One region of the Anaerocolumna sp. genome, then DNA from elsewhere that is predicted to be linked to it. Evidence: riboswitches for the same ligand, from Rfam matches in the RefSeq annotation. Region 1 holds a riboswitch; the other holds the start of a gene.
What was found. A riboswitch is a leader RNA that binds a small molecule or an ion and turns the genes downstream of it on or off. The one in region 1 is predicted to bind nickel and cobalt.

Region 1 (8,840 bases):
AAGCTTTAATGCTATCCAACGGCTATTAAGATTATCTTTTAATAGATCCCATAGTGCAGGTTCCAGTATGCGGATTGCTTCTTCTATGGAATCATCATATGTAATTTCTAATGGGGTGTCGTCTGCTTCTTGATTTGTAACTTCATAGACTGCATCCATTAGAGTATCCAGTCCCCTTCCGTTTCTTGCACTGGTACCAATAACCGGAACACCTAGCTGATTAGAAAGTTCTTCTAAATTAATGCTTATCTTTTTCTTTTTAGCCTCATCTAAAAGGTTTACACAGACCACAACATTGGTGGTTATTTCTAAAGTTTGTAGAACCAGATTTAAGTTTCTTTCCAGACAGGTTGCATCAGTTACTATTATAGTTGCATCAGGGTTTCCAAAGCAGATGAAATCCCGGGCGACTTCTTCTTCCACAGAATTGGCCATTAATGAATAAGTACCTGGTAGATCTACCATAATAAAATTCTTATCTTTATGTTTGCACTTTCCTTGTGCATTGGTAACTGTTTTACCTGGCCAATTACCAGTATGTTGATTTAACCCCGTCAGGTTGTTGAATACAGTACTTTTTCCTACATTGGGATTTCCAGCAAGTGCTATGACTTTATCATCCACACGGCTGCGTTCAATTCTTAATTCGCTGTCCAATACACCTATTCCGGTAGATTGACTTGTCAGACCCATATTTTACTCTCTCCTTTTAAATTTTATAAAATTACAGAAAATTGTCTGTTCTCCTCTTCTATTTGTAGATTAATTACTCTCCTCTTTAAGATTCACAAAGGACTGTTGCAAATTTAGACTGTGTTATTATAAAAGCATTGAACAGTCCCTTTATAAAATTTTTTTATGATATAGCCTCTACTATGATTTTTGAAGCCTCTTCTGAACGTAAAGCAATTACCGCTCCCCGGATATCGTAAGCAACAGGATCTCCGGAAGGACTTCTTTGTAATGCTTCAACTTCAGTTCCATTTGTTAATCCCAAATCAAGCATTCTTCTTCGTATAATACCATCAGATATAAGTACCTTAACCTTCGCTTTTTTCCCTAGCGGTAAGTAATTTAGTGGTATGTTATTATCATTCATTGTTAGCCTCCTGAATTGCTCAATCTTATTAAGGTGTTAGTTTTAGTGGGGTGTAATATTTTTACCCTACACTAACATATGTAAAATAACTTCATGTGTTACTGCATATATATAAATTAATAGAAATTTTTTGGGATGTGGAAAAAGTGATAAATAACGAATTTTATACGGTAAGAGGATATCAACTCCTGGAGCAGAACAAAAGAAAGCTAACATCAGCTATGGAGGATTATCTTGAGATGATATATAGAAACAGTTTAAAGGAAGGATATATTCGAATCAATACGCTTGCGGAATTATTAAATGTAAAGGCTGCCTCTGCTTCAAGAATGGTACAAAAACTTGGCGCACTTGGTTTGTTGATATATAAGAAATATGGAATTATCGTATTAAGTGAAAGTGGTAAAGAAATAGGCGCATACCTATTAGAACGACATCATATTAGTGAAAATTTTCTAAAACTTCTGGGTTGTGAAGAGGATGATTTATTACAGCAGGCGGAATTGATGGAACATAGTTTAAATCCCAAAACAGTACATAAAATGAATATATTAAATATCTTTTTTTCTGATCACGAGGATATATTAGAAAAATTACGTGAATATCAGAAAAAATAAAACAGGTAAAAAGTACAGTTTAATCATAGTGTTTAAGCGTCAATAGGGATATAAGAAGTTTTAACCTTTTTAATTTATGATGTAACAATAAATTTTTGTCCGGCATATGATGAAGTACTAAATCACTTTGCACTGCAGGGTTAATAAGGTAATCAACAGTACAATCTGATCAGGCGGCGATTCTTCGCGCAGCCGGGCTGTTAGACAGCAACAGGGATATAAATGCCTGTGGGACAGTAGTTTTCTCTATGTGTTCCACAGGCATTTTTTGTAATCGGGACACATACCCTTAACTCTGCCTATATGGAGGTAGCAGGTATATGACTGATTATTACGGACTAAATTTAAAAGAAATTCAAAAACGAAGAGAGATTTATGGATACAACGAAATACGAAGTAATAATAAGAAAAAAATATTAAAACAACTAAAACATATTGTTTCAGAACCTATCTATCTTCTATTGTCCTGTGCTGCCATAATTTATTTCCTTCTTGGGGAAGCAACAGATGGTATCTTCATGATAGCTTTTGTAATATTTGTGATTGGAATTGATGTATTTCAAGAAATCAGAACCGGAAATGTATTAAAAAAGTTAAAGGAAATTAGTGAACCTAAGATTTTTGTAATTCGAGAGGGAAAAGAAATACAAATATCCGGCAGAGAACTTGTACCAGGTGATTTGATGATTATAAGGGAAGGAGTAAAAATTCCTGCAGACGGTTTTTTAATTAAAGCTAATGGTCTATGTATTGATGAAAGTATATTAACTGGTGAATCAGTCGGTGTATGGAAGAACACCAAAAAGCATATTGCTAATAGGAATTTAGCAGATAATCTTAATATGCAGCCGAATATAGAGACAGATAGCAAAGAAGAAAGTTTTAAAAAAGATTGTTGTTATGCAGGAACTCATGTAATTGTTGGAACCGGTATTGTTTGTGTAGAGAAAACAGGTAAACATACAGAATATGGGAAAATAGCTGAAAGTATTTTAGAAACGCAATCGACAAATACCGGGCTGCAAATACAGATGAAAAAACTTGCAAAAGAATGCTCTATTTTGGCGGCAGTACTCTTTCTTTTAGTTGGATTTTTTACATTTTTAAATCTATCAGAACAAGAATTAATGGAACGAATTATTCATAGTATGATGGCCGGCATAGTTTTGGCGTTATCTATGATTCCCGGAGAATTTCCTGTTATTTTATCTGTTTTTTTATCAATGGGAGCCTATCGATTGGCAAAGAAAAATGCTTTAATCAGACATCTTCCTTCCGTGGAAACCCTTGGTTCGATATCTGTATTGTGTATGGACAAAACAGGTACCATAACACATAATAAAATGCAAGTTTCAGACTATTTTACAAATAAGCTGCAAGTTGAAAAGTTCTGCAGAACTATAGCATTAGCCTGCAAAGCAGGCACTTTTGATCCTGTGGAAAAAGCATTGATTGAATATGGAGGAGCTTTATATAGTCAATGTAGTTGTGAACCGGAGAAAGTTACAATTTGCAATACGGATAATTCTGTACTTATCAAAGAATATCCTTTTACTAACGAACTTAAGGCTATGGGCCAGATTTGGAGGGAAAATGGATATTATACTATAGCAGCAAAAGGATGTCCTGAGACTATCTTATCCCTATGCTATCGTACGGTGGATCAGGATATGGAAGTAAAAAAACAGATGAAGAAATTTTTGAAGAAAGGTTTAAGAGTAATTGCATTGGCAGACAGGGTTTTATCGGAAGATGCTGCTATTCCTGATAACCTATCAGAATGTAAATTACACTTTAGAGGAATTGTTGGCTTATCCGATCCAATTAGATACGAGATGATAGATATTATTAAAGAAAGCTATGATGCTGGAATACGTATTATTATGATTACCGGTGATCATCCGGAAACAGCATCCTTTATTGCAGGTGAAGTGGGAATTCATAACAGTAATCAAGTAATTACTGGGGAAATGATATCCAAACTTTCAGATTTAGAATTAAAGAATATAGTAAAAGAATATAATATTTATGCCAGAGTTTTACCCCTCCATAAAATGAAAATTGTGAAAGCACTTCAGGAAAATGGTGAAGTAGTTGCCATGACCGGTGATGGAGTAAATGATTCTCCTGCTCAAAAAACCGCAGACATTGGTATCGCAATGGGTAAACATGGCAGTGAAGTCTGCAGAGAGGCTGCAGATTTAATCCTTTTAGACGATAATATATCAACGGTGATAAGTACAGTTCGTGATGGAAGGCGGATATACCAGAATATTGTAAAAGCAATCGAATATGTATTTACGATACACATACCAATAGCACTTATATCCTTAGTAGCCCCAATATTAGGTATCGGGCCAAAATCCCTTATGCTTTTACCCCTTCATATTGTATTGTTAGAGTTAATAATGGATCCAACCTGCAGCATTGCTTTGGAACGTATTCCAGCAGAAGATAATATTATGAAGAAACCTCCAAGGCAGGTAATGGAACCTTTATTTTCAAAAGCCAGACTTATAAAGAGTATTATTCAGGGATTGGCTATATTTATATTTTCGTTTAGTATTTACTTTAGTATGCTTAATATGTCTTATCCAGCTGAAGTTGCGAGAACAGCAGGTTTTTCAGTCCTGGTACTCTCCAATATTCTACTTGTAATAGAAAATAGTTCTGAAAAGGAAAACATAATTCAGGCTTTTAAAAAGATAAGCCATGACAGGGGAATATGGGCAGTTAATAGTATCACCTTGGTCGGACTTATTCTATGTATATACAGTCCTCTTCATAAAACCTTAGGATTTTATCCTCTAGGCCCCGCAAGTATATGCTTAGTAATGGTTTTTTCCATCCTTTCAGTACTTTGGTTTGAAATAGTTAAATTAAAATATTGCAAGAGGATGGCAATAAAATAAACATAAAAGGCAGCATCCAAAATTACTATTAATCGGGATGTTGCCTTTCTTTATGTAATATGTTTAGAAACAATACATGCTCTAAATTTGTATGCCTATGATTTCATCCACTGCCTGTGCCCAGCATTTTTCGGGAATATCAGGCCATATACATAGGCCAGTTTCTATTTTGCATAATTCCATTGCCCTCGATAGAATTTTCCCGTGAGACACAAGGCCTTTACGCAGGATATGCTCAGTAATCAGACTCCAGTAAGGCGCATGGACATCCAGTTTTACTTCGTACATGTCATTAATTACTCTATCAACATCATATTCCAAACTAATAAACTCTTCAGACCATTTCCCATCATCACTATGTAATATAAAGAATTGTGTTTTACCTTGGCTAAAAAGAGGCATACCAACGGAACCAGGATTTAGGATGCATTTTTCGTTATGAACAATCTTTCGCTGTATATGGGTATGGCCGCATAGTATAGTCGATGTATTCACATTGTTTATGATATCAATAGTTCTCACATCATCCGGTAACAACTTTTCATCAACTTTATAAGGAGAGCCATGACAAATAATGATTGCCGGCATATTATCTATGGCTATCTCCTGAACCGGCTGCAATTGTGTAAAAAAATTTATATCTCTGTTAGTGAGACAATTATACGCATATAGCAATGCTCCACTGGCTGAATTCTTGTCTATCCAACCCTTTTCTCCATTTACACGATATTTTAACCAATAATCTTCTTTATTTCCCTTAATAAAACAACATTCATAGTCATGACTTAAATCATATAATATCTTCATTGTTCTTTCAGGGTATGCTAATTCGCCAATGTAATCTCCTAAAAAGAAAAATCTATTAATGTTACGTGAAAAAGCATATTCAAGGCAACGTTCCAATGCAACATAATTACCATGAACATCAGATAGGACTGCTATATCCATAATAACTTCTTTCCTCCGTTGTTTATTATATATATTACCACAAGTACAAATGAAAACAGGAGGTAAGACAAAAAGATGTGCTTATCTCCTGTTTTTCGTATTAATCTGGAATACCTACCATTACAGAAGTTGCCTTTATAACGGCTATCGCATCAGAACCTACTTTGAGATTTAGATCCTTAATGGAAAGCATGGATATGGTTGCACTGATTTTATTTCCACCACCAATATCAATTACAACTACACCGTTAACAGCACCTTCTTGAATTTCCACGATTTTACCAGATAGTTGGTTTCTAGCACTTAATTTCATAAGAACATACCTCCTTTTAGGGTATTATAGCCATTTATTTATTGGATTAAAAGCTATTTAATAATTTAATTAAAATGAAAGTCATCGTTTATGGCCGTTTTTATCAAAGACTCTTTTTAATTTAATTTCTGTAGGTATTATAGTGAGTATCATAACTGCAATTTGGAAAAATGTTAAAAAGGATACCAGTAATTCAAAATTACTTCGATCTTTAATAATAAACATTAGTATACTTGTAACAATCAACATTGCAACTCCAAGGACAATCCATATTTTCCCCACGTAGTTATGGGCATAATTCCAAGTGTCTTTATTCAACCTTGACATTGTGGTTCTATATCCGGAGAATCCATTTCTATCTTTTGGCGGCTTTTTTATATATCTGTTTCCTAATAACAACATGGTCATTGGAATTAATAATGCACATACAAATAAATATATAAACATTTTCTAATTACCTTTCAATTTCTATTCAACTTTGTTGTCGGTTAATCGGTTGCTAACGATAATGTATGCATTTTCAATCTCTTCTACATGCTTAATATGGAGGCTGGCATTCTCAATAAACTGCAGTATGCCTTCCTTACGGTCTGGAAACATCCGTATCTTTCTTGAACCGTAATCTGTAATTTCTGGTTGATTTTTGTCTATTGCCCTGGATAACGGTCCTTTCAGATATATCAATTCCACAGAAGGATTTGCATTCTCCCGCTACCTGTATAGCCAATCTGCCAGTACCAACACCAATTTCCAATACATCTTTTTGGGGTGTAAGATCGAGGCAGTCTATAAAGTACGGGACATCGGATTTATCCATCCATTCTTTAAGCGGTTTCGGATCATATACTGGATCATTATTTTCATCAATTATCAAGTCATAGTGTTTTTTTACACTAACAAATCCCTTATCTTCCATAATAATATTAACCTCGTTATTACACAGAATTTATTTGGATTCAAAAGATTGAGAATCCTACATAATATCTAAATTCAACACCATCATTATTTCGTACTTATCTCTATTGCCAGTATGTTGAGATTACAGTTCCTGATGCATCAATACTTCTTCTATGCTATATCATTTTCTTCAATATAGCATGGATATAACGCTTATAATAATGAAAAAACAAAGAAATATATAATCAAACCCGCCATCAGACTTGCCAAAGTACCCACTAGGTAATATTCAGCAAATTCCTGACTTTTTGATATTTTATCATACCTCGCAATTGATTTTGCAGTCATGATAAAGCCTATGGATGCATATTGACCTATGCTTAGAAATATAGCAATTAAAAGTCGTTCTAAAAATCCGATATATTGACCTGCAGTTTTATCTTCTATACCCATGATCGTTTTCTTATTTATTTCCATTGAATTTTCTACCCCAGCCGCAGACAGCTTTATTTCAGAACCACTATATTGGGATATTAATTGATCGGATGGTTTTATACCAGTAAATAATTTTTTAAAGCTTATATTAATCGGTTTGCCAACAATAAGCAAAAGCAATATCCATTGAAAGAAGCGATGTGAATCTATATTTATGTATTGAAAGAATACTTCAATGGAAAATAAAGGTGTAACTATTTCATTGCGATTTATAAAACATATAATAATAATTGAAATTAGATGTATGCCTTGGTCAACCAGATATAAAGTACTCTCTTTAATTACCAAAGATTTCTTCTTTATTCTTTTGATAATTTTGACTTTATATAAAAACTTTACTGAATCAATTATTAGGTGAAGAACGCAAATCAGTAATAGAGGTATCCATAAGGTCTCATCCAATCCTATAAGAAACCATATAAATAAGAATGGTATACCGTATATGAAGCTATGCTGTAAGACCCCTTTAAGCACATTATCTTTTATTTTGGCCAAACGCTTTGTCTGCAAATAGTAATCTCCTGCAAAATGTGCCATTAAGCATAATAATAACAGTTCGTGTTTCATTAACCTACCCCCAGATCTGGCTTACTATTGTAGATATAGTTTCAACTCCTTGGATATAATCATAAAATCCTGCTGCCTTTAGACGCCTTTGTACACTTGATTGAGATATTCCCAATGTTTCTGCCGCTTCTACCTGACTTTTCTTTTCTAACATAATTTCTTTAATTATTTCTCTTTGCTTCCAGGTCCAATTGTTTTCAATGGAAGAACATAATTGCAGGTTACTGTTCATTAAATTAATTTCATGAGGGTGGAGCTCTACTTCCTCTTTTATCATAATATTTACACTGCCATTCATCTTACCTTTTTCAAGAACCTTAATCTGTTCAACCATTTTTCTTGCATTATAGTAAGCAGGCCCGTCTGCTCCTATTGCCATATCTCTATTGATTTTCGTATATATTGATCCAATACCTATTCCAAAACGTAGTTTTATTGGATAAATATTTAATTTAATGGTTTCAATAATTTCAAAAACATATTTGGGATGATTCAATAGTCCCTGGAACTCGTCTCCAAGGGTTATCAAAAAATTAGCTGCTATTACATCGGCATATTTTATATTAATCTCTTCTAATATTTTACTTAGATTAATTTGAACTTCATTTCTAATTTGTAATGTACTATCTGTATTAATATTTCTGGAATTAATGATATCTCCTATTATGGCAAAATACATTTACTATTCCTCCATAGAATGATTTCTTTATTTTGGAATATTTTATCATATTTTTTAATTTATAGCAAGGATACATGCAATAAAAATTACATATTTAAAACCTGTAGCATTTTTGGTATATATGATTAATATAACTGATTTTCTTATACTATTCTATTGCCTGATTATTCCCAACTCATTTCACTTCATAACTAACTTTTTATAGATAGCAAATGCATATTATCTAAATATTAGCAAATAATCTAATTAATAAATAACAAATAAAGGAATTATAAGATGAGTACAACTATTAATCAAAATGTTCATCGTAAGG
Region 2 (8,840 bases), on a different contig from region 1:
ATAATAAAATTGTCATTCCTGCATATTTTTAAATTAAAAATCATTTACTTTATTTTATGATTTTCAATTTATAAGAATATATGCTGGGAATGACAATTTGTTAATTTATCTCTTATAAGGAATATACCTGGGAATGACAATTTGTTAATTTATCTCTTATAAGAAATATACCTGGGAATGATAATTTGTTAATTTATCCCTTATAAAGAAATATAGTTATGTGCAAAATTAATTTATTTTTGCTATGTACTTGCTGGCTTTTTTCACCATGTTTTGATGAGAGGCCTGCTCTACATTGGTACCATGGGTCCGGCTGTTTTTAAAATGTATGTCCATATGTCCGTTAACACCATTGTTTTTTACAAGATCTAAATTTTGACCTCTTCCATAATTGCCGCTTCTGTTATTTACCACTTTAATAGCCGGTGCATTATCAACTCCTGCGTGGGGCATTGCTGTCATAGAACCTGCTAATAACATTCCATCAACTTCGACCACAACAGCTCTTCTTTCCCAGCTCCAGCCTCCCCATATGGATTTAATATTCAAAGAATCCTGCTTTGTTAAAGGTTCCACATCTGCATGATTGGTTCCAAAGGTTCTTTTTAATTGAAATGTTATTCCAGTTTCCACGTCTGTTACGTTAGCATTGGCATTTCTTGGCCATATGTACTGTACTTCGTTGAACCAGTCTAATGCACCGTTTTGTTCCAATGCATATTTTCCTAACAACTCATCCATATCAATTTGCTCTTTTAAGGCATTCCATGTATTTTTTCCTACAATTCCGTCAACCTCCAAACCATTCTCCTTCTGGAATAAACGAACGGATTTGGCTGTTATATTGCCAAAATAACCGGTAGCTTCACAATAATCAAAATATCCCAAATCTTTTAATGCCATTTGAACTTTTTGTACTTCACCGCCTCTTGTTCCAGTCTTTAGTAAAGCTGCAGATGCGCTAACCGGGCTAAAGGCCATTGATATAGCCAGTCCTAATATCACGAATCCTCTTAAGTGTCTTTTTCTCATGCCTTTTCCTCCTGCTGTCATTTCATGTAATACTTGTATTATATTACAAAATTATTCACTTGTCCAGATTTTCTTAATACTTTCGTAATACTTTTTTAACCTTTTCGTAATTAATTAGCACAATATACTAAATAGTCTAAATTATTCAAACAATGGAATATATTTCTTAGCATTATTGTTTATTTTTAATTATTATTACTATTCAGCAGGATATTAATGACAATTTACAGAATCTAATTAATATTAGTTGTAATCCATGATTTGGGAATCCACTAATATTTTAAAATGATTTTTTCTATATTGGATGATGCCCTCTTCTTGCAGCTTGCTCAACTCTCGTGACATAGCACTTCGATCCACACATAGGTATTCCGCCATTTCATTACGATTCATAGCAATATCGAAGGAAGATGAATTTTTTTCTTTTCCTTCAGCAAGGAGGAATGCTATAATTTTTTCCCGAATACTTCGCTTGGAAAGCAGTTCCATTCTATTGTTCAAATACAGATTCTTCTTTGCCAGCAGCTGAAGCAAGTTTTCAATTAGCAGGCTGTGATAATGGCAGGATGTAGAACAAGTGCATACCAATCTCTTAATATAAAGCCAAAGAATTGTTGCCTCCTCGTTAGCATACACACTTACTGGACTGGATTTCGCTCCTGCGCTTGCCAGAGACTCGGCAAATATATCCGCCGGACCAAGTCCTGCCACAAGCATTCGGTTTCCTAAAATATCTTCTCTTATTACTTGGACACGTCCTTTTATAATAATACCAAGGGCCGGAACTTCATCTCCCCCTTGTATAATACACTGATTTCTTCCATAAACCCTTTCTTGACTTTCCAAACACTCCAATATAGATTCAATATCTGCTGCTTTCATGCTTGAAAAAAGCGAAACTTTTTCCAGGATTTTTATATTCAAATTCATCCTTTTTCCTCCATAACGATTCATTCAACTGAACTACTGTATTTTTTCTTATTATATTGATACTTTGTTGCAAATGCAACTGATATTTTATTAAAAGTATTGTACTATATAGTAAACATAAAAAGAAAGATTTAATTTATAATTAGACACTGATAAAAATTACACTATGATTTCAAATAAAAGATTACCCTAAGGAGAGGAATTCTATATGATAAGAAAAATTATAACAATTGATGAAGAAAAATGTAATGGCTGCGGCTTATGTGTAAGTGCCTGTCATGAGGGAGCCATAGGCTTAGTAGATGGCAAAGCAACTCTCCTTCGTGATGATTATTGTGATGGACTTGGCAACTGCCTCCCTGTTTGTCCCGTGAATGCCATAAGTTTTGAAGAAAGAGAAGCCTTAGAATATAATGAAGAAGAAGTGCTAAGAAATATGGCAATGAATAAATCCGTTTCAACTTCTCCAGTATTCCACGGATGCCCTGGATCACAAGCCAATATAATCAACCACAGTCAAAAGCAAAACAAAGAAAAATCAGAAGACATAAAATATGAAGCACCTGCTTCTATGTTAAATCAATGGCCTGTACAGATAAAATTAGTGCCTGTAAATGCTCCCTATTTTGATAATGCAAATCTGCTTATTGCTGCAGATTGTACTGCTTTTGCGTACGGAGACTTCCATAACAGCTTCATGAAAAATAAAATTACTTTAATTGGATGTCCGAAATTGGATGACATAGATTATTCAGAAAAATTAACAGAAATATTAAAATATAATAATATAAAGAACATAACCGTAGTCCGCATGACCGTTCCATGCTGTGGCGGAATCGTAAATGCTGTTACTGCTGCATTAAAGAATAGCGGTAAAATGATTCCCTGGCAGGTGGTTACCATATCTCCGGATGGAGTAATTATAGAATAAAAAAACAGAGGAATCCAAACGTTTAAGTTTTGGACTCCTCTATTTTTAACTTTAATTCAACAATCCCTTTATTTCACAGACTGTAATATTTAAATATCACTTGTCCTTTTTATCTGCTATGTAGCTGTTTTCAATAGTAATAACACATTGATATTTAGAATCCATATTCCTGATTTCCTCTTCTACTTTAAATAGCAATTCCTGTTCCTGAAGTTCGTTATAAGAGTAGGGAACCACTAAATCAAAGATTAGATTAACTTGATTTTCACCATTTACAATCCGAAAATCATGTATGGTTGCTTTTGGCTCCAGTTCCTTAACAATACCAATAACCATATTCTTTTTTTCTAATACTTTAGAATCGTTAATTTCTATAGGATCCATATGGATAACAATAAAAATTCCCTTTTCTCTTAATATATCTCTTTCAATAGAATCTATAATTTCATGTATTTCTTCCAAATTAACATCGTTGGGAACTTCAGCATGTATAGTTGCCATGATATGAGAAGGCCCGTAGTTGTGGACAATCAAATCATGACTTCCAATAATTCCGTCATAACTTTCTACCATCTCGGTAATGGACTGGTATATTTCATGGTCTACTGCTTCTCCAAGTAAAGGCTCTAAGGTATCTTTAGCAATATTAAATCCTGCTATTAATACAAATATTGAAACAATAACCCCCATCCATCCGTCAATAGTAAGACCGGTTATTTTTCCAATAATAATAGATAAGATTGTTACTGTAGTAATTAAAACATCCCCTAAAGAATCCGCAGACGTTGCTTTCATTACATTAGAATTAATACGTTTACCCAGTGTTTTATTAAAAATAGACATCCATAGTTTTAATAAAACGGATATCCCTAATATAACAACCAATAACCCATTGAATTCAATTGGTTCCGGATTCATTATCTTAGTAAAGGAACTCTTGAAACAGGAAAAACCAACTTGCAGAATTAAAAAGGATACTACAAATGCAGATATATATTCAAATCTACCGTGTCCAAAAGGATGCTCTTTATCAGCCGGTCTTTCTGCCAGCTTAACACCAATAAAACCAATAATGGAAGAAGCAGCATCGGATAAATTATTAAAAGCGTCTGCCATTACTGATATACTGTTTATTAAAAGTCCTATAATCAGTTTAACTGCAAAAAGGGTAACATTGCATATAATTCCAACCACGCTGGACAACACCCCATAAGCGGTACGTACCCTGGACTGCCCCACCTTATCATAATCTTTAACAAATAATTTTACCAACAACTGTGTCATGTGATTATTTTCCTTTCAAAGTCTCTTAATAATTATGTTTTTATGTTAATATAGTATTACTCCAGTTTATAAAAAAGCGAAATATTTTTTACTTTATTATAAAAAAACACACCTATGGAACATACTACTGTCCCACAGATGTGTAACTCTCATCTGCTGCCGTATATACGGCCCAGCCCTATGAATCGTACAACATCTTTGATTCATCGCCTGCTCAGTTTGTACTGTAGATTATTATGCAGTGCAAAGTGATATTTTGTAAATTATATTATATTACCTATGTCTTTGTCAAGAAAATTTCCATTTATTAATTACAATATTGTCTATTGCAAAGCGGATTTACTTTTCCTTTGATTACAACGCTATTTATTGTAATTGCAATTCGTATAATTTCTTATATATTCCGTTCTGATTTAAAAGCTGCTGATGGGTACCGGATTCCCGAACCCTTCCCTTATGCATAACCATAATCTTATCTGCATGTTGAATGGTGGAGAGCCTATGGGCTACCATAATGGTTGTTCTTCCTTCCATCAGCTTATTCAAAGCTTCTTGAATTAACTGTTCTGTTTCTGTGTCAATATTAGCAGTGGCTTCATCCATTACCAGAATAGAAGGATTATAGGCTAAAGTTCTGGCAAAAGATATAAGCTGCCTTTCACCAGCAGATAAGGTAGCTCCTCTTTCCGTTACCGGCTCATCGTAGGTATGCTCTAAATTATCAATAAACCTGGATGCATTGACATAAACAGCTGCTGCCTTTACTTCTTCCTCTGTAATTTCCTCTTCTTTCAGTCGGATATTACTCTTAATGTCTCCGGTAAATATGAACACATCCTGCTGTACCTGTCCAATGGCACTTCGCAGCTGATTCGTATCCATATCTCTTATATCTACTCCATCCATAGTAATTTTACCTTTTTGTATATCATAATATCTTCCGATCAGATTAAGAATTGAGGATTTACCGGCTCCTGTTGCTCCTACAAAAGCAATTTTTTCTCCCGGTTCAATCACAAAGCTTACATCCTTTAATATCCAGTTCTCATCTTCATAGGCAAACCATACATGGTCAAATTCAATTCTTCCTTTTACTTCATGTAATGTGACAGGTTTCTCCGGGTTCGTAATTAAAGGTTCTTCGTCTAATATATAGAAGATTTTCTCAGCAGAAGCCATAGCAGACTGCATAGTTCCTAATTGTTCTGCAAGATCCTGAATAGGTTCAAAAAAAGATCCTATATATTGAATGAAGATATAAAGAGTACCCATACTAATAGTACCATTTAATACGGAGTCTCCACCCACTCCAATAATAATAACCAATGAAATAATAGAAAGCATATAAATAGACGGACGAAAGATTGCAAATACCATCATTTCTCTATAATTAGCACGAAACAAATCTTTACTTTTAAATTCAAATTCTTCATATTTCTCCCGCTCTCTTGCAAAGATTTGAATCAGTTTCATTCCGGTAATATGCTCTGATAAGTAAGTATTTATTGCGGTTATTTTTGTTCTTGCCACACGATATGTAGCTCTGGATATGGATTTAAATAAGACCGTTAGCCCAATAATAAAGGGCAGTAATAGAAAGGAGTACATTGACATTCTCAAATCAATAGACAACATCACCACTGCAATGCCAATTATTTTCACAATATTTTTAAGGAGTTTAACTAATATATTAGCAAACATCTCATTTAAGGCTTCTACGTCATTGGTAATCCTTGTAACGATTTTACCTACCGGAGTGATATCAAAGAAACGCAGTGACAACTTATGTACATGTTCAAATACTTCCTGTCTGATATTATATATAATCGTTTGACCTGTATTCTGAAGAATCCAGGTTTGAAGAAAGTTACATGCAAAGCTTAATACCAATACAATTAAATATATCAGTGCTATTTTTTTAACTCCCTGAAAGTCTCCGGCTCCAATATATTTGTCAATGGCCTCTCCTATTAAAATAGGGCGCAGAAGTTCCAGCCCGGTAATTCCAAGGACCAGCAGGAAAGCAAATGCCATCCAGTTCCAATACGGTTTTGCATATGCCAAAAGACGTTTTAAAACCCTTCCTCCCTGAGATTTTTCATAATCTATTTCTCTCTTGTTCATCATAACAATTACACCAAAGCCTTTCATACAAGGTTCATAATCTATTATTGATTTCTAAACTGCTTCCAATTGTTTTTCTAATTGCTGCTTTTCATACATCTTTGCATAGATCCCCTGCAGTTTAAGAAGTTCTTCATGAGTACCATATTCTGCTGCTTCTCCTTCATCCAAAACAAGAATGCGGTCTGCATTCTGAATAGTAGAGATTCGATGGGCGATAATGATTGTAGTTTTATCTTCTCTGTTTATCTTCAGATTTTCTAAAATTCTCTCTTCCGTATCCGTATCAACAGCCGACAAAGAATCATCCAGGATAAGAATAGGTGCATCCTTCATAAAAGCTCTTGCAATAGAACTTCTTTGCTTTTGTCCTCCGGATAGAGTCGCCCCTCTTTCTCCAACCACAGTTTCATATTTTAAAGGAAAGTTCATAATATTATCATGAATACAAGCTTCTTTCGCTGCCTGTTCCACCATCTCCAAATCATTGGTGGCAGTTCCAAAAGCAATGTTATTTCGTAACGTATCGGAAAACAAAAAATTATCCTGAGGAACATAAGCAATGTTCTCTCTTAAGATCTTTAAAGGAATTTCCCTTATATCATAACCATCCAATGTAATCTGTCCCCGCTCCACATTATACATACGAAGCAAAAGGTTTACCAAAGTAGTTTTACCACTTCCCGTCCTTCCGAGTATTGCAAGTGAAGAACCCTTCTCTATATGGACAGAAATATGATTCAGTGCATTTGGTGCATCATTATTATATCGGAAGCACAAATCTTTGATTTGAATATCTCCCTCTAAATATTCCACTCTCTTTACGGTATCTTCATCAAATATTTCCGGCTTTTCATTAAAGATATTCTGTATTCTTTTTAATGAGGCAAAACCTTGAGAGAAGAAGGTAATGCTATCCCCTGCCGCAATCATAGGCCATACCAGCATATAAATATATTGATTAAACGCAATAAAGCGGCCCAAAGTAATATCTCCTTTTATAGTCAGGAAACCACCATACAACAGAGTGATTACACTGGAAAAACCAATGATAAAATCAAGAGAGGGCATTACAATCGCCTGTAATTTCACGACGCCCATATTCTTGTCCTTGTTCTCCTTATTGGCTTTTGCAAAGGTTTTTAATTCTTTTCTTTCCTGTACAAAGGCTTTAATAACACGAATACCCGAAATACTTTCTTGTACCTGATCGGTCATGTCAGAGAATGCCTGCTGTTTCGCTGTAAATCTCTTTTCAGCCGTCTTACCATAATACACACCGCCTACTGCGATGAATAAAAGTGGAATTACCGCAAGAATTGTTAGCCGAAGATCTACATATAAAACCATCTTAATTAAAACCATCAAAGTCATAATAACCGCATCAAAGGTAGTAATGACCGCAGGGCCAATTGACATACGGACTGCATTTAAATCATTGGTAAAATGGGACATTAAATCGCCTGTTTTATTCTTATTAAAGTAATTCATCGATAACTTTTCTAAATGAGCAAATAAATCATTCCTGATTTCACATTCAATTTCCCTGGAAGAACCAAATATAAAATAGCGCCATAAAAATCTTCCAAACATCAGGATTGCGGCAACTATCAATATTTTACCAATACCCAGTAGGACCCCTTCCATATTCATGGTTCTACTTTCCAGGCCATCTGTAATTTCCCCGGTAAATTGAGGTATGTATAAGTTCACAAAATCCACTACGAATAGGGTAATGATCCCAAGAAGGTATTTCCATTTATATTTATACAAATATTTCAATATTATATTATTCTTTTTCATACTATCTCCCATTCCATGCCGCATCTCTTGCAGATGTGGCGTTGCCTCAAATCAGAATATAAATTATGCATTTCAATAACTAGCTCATATTGCATGCTACGTCTGCTTGCAAATGCGGCACTGCTATAAATCAGAATCTGAATTATGGATTTCAATAATTTATATTATTTATCTATTGTTCTTTTAATTAACCGTACCTATCTATTATGTATGATAGTTATCTTTTTTTCAATATTAATTTCATTCATTTTATAAAGGAAGCTATTGTTCTATATTTTCTTTTTATTATGTATACTGTTTATAAGTCCAATGGTATATAATAGAACTATGAACATGCCTTATGTTCAAGATAATAGATTGATTCAGAAAGGAGTCCTATGAAAATATTAGTAGATGCTGATGCCTGTCCGGTAAAGCACATTATTGAAAGAATTGCAAAAGAATATAGGATACCTGTTATTATGGTTATCGATACAAGCCATATCCTTCAATCGGATTATAGCGAAATCCTGCAGGTCAGTAAAGCTCCGGAAGCGGCGGATATTGCCTTGATTAACCGTACTTCTGCTGGGGATATTGTAGTTACTCAGGACTACGGAGTGGCTTCCATGGCCCTTGGAAAAAAGGCTTATGCCATTAATCAGAACGGCAGATATTATACAGATGACAACATTGACCGCCTTATGTTTGAACGACATATTGCTAAAAAGCAAAGAAAAGCCGGTAACAAGACCAG

Region 2: linked by a shared signal. The riboswitch ahead of RT261_RS16690 (cation diffusion facilitator family transporter) and the one ahead of RT261_RS17140 (cation-translocating P-type ATPase) in region 1 are both predicted to bind nickel and cobalt.

The regions. Positions count from the first base shown of each region.
Region 1 is NZ_DAMAUC010000026.1:17,884-26,723, reverse strand. Features, by position in the region: gene feoB (ferrous iron transport protein B) at 1-693, opposite strand, end outside; gene RT261_RS17150 (FeoA family protein) at 857-1,099, opposite strand; gene RT261_RS17145 (metal-dependent transcriptional regulator) at 1,246-1,716, shown strand; NiCo riboswitch at 1,872-1,955, shown strand; gene RT261_RS17140 (cation-translocating P-type ATPase) at 2,037-4,628, shown strand; gene RT261_RS17135 (metallophosphoesterase family protein) at 4,710-5,576, opposite strand; gene RT261_RS17130 (TOBE domain-containing protein) at 5,677-5,889, opposite strand; gene RT261_RS17125 (SdpI family protein) at 5,971-6,291, opposite strand; gene RT261_RS17120 (class I SAM-dependent methyltransferase) at 6,473-6,805, opposite strand; gene RT261_RS17115 (DUF3307 domain-containing protein) at 7,000-7,848, opposite strand; gene RT261_RS17110 (SatD family protein) at 7,853-8,527, opposite strand; gene RT261_RS17105 (xanthine dehydrogenase family protein molybdopterin-binding subunit) at 8,804-8,840, shown strand, end outside.
Region 2 is NZ_DAMAUC010000024.1:55,447-64,286, reverse strand. Features, by position in the region: gene RT261_RS16705 (peptidoglycan-binding domain-containing protein) at 229-1,032, opposite strand; gene RT261_RS16700 (Crp/Fnr family transcriptional regulator) at 1,276-1,962, opposite strand; gene RT261_RS16695 (ATP-binding protein) at 2,171-2,893, shown strand; gene RT261_RS16690 (cation diffusion facilitator family transporter) at 2,990-4,177, opposite strand; NiCo riboswitch at 4,303-4,405, opposite strand; gene RT261_RS16685 (ABC transporter ATP-binding protein) at 4,544-6,328, opposite strand; gene RT261_RS16680 (ABC transporter ATP-binding protein) at 6,356-8,104, opposite strand; gene RT261_RS16675 (YaiI/YqxD family protein) at 8,482-8,840, shown strand, end outside.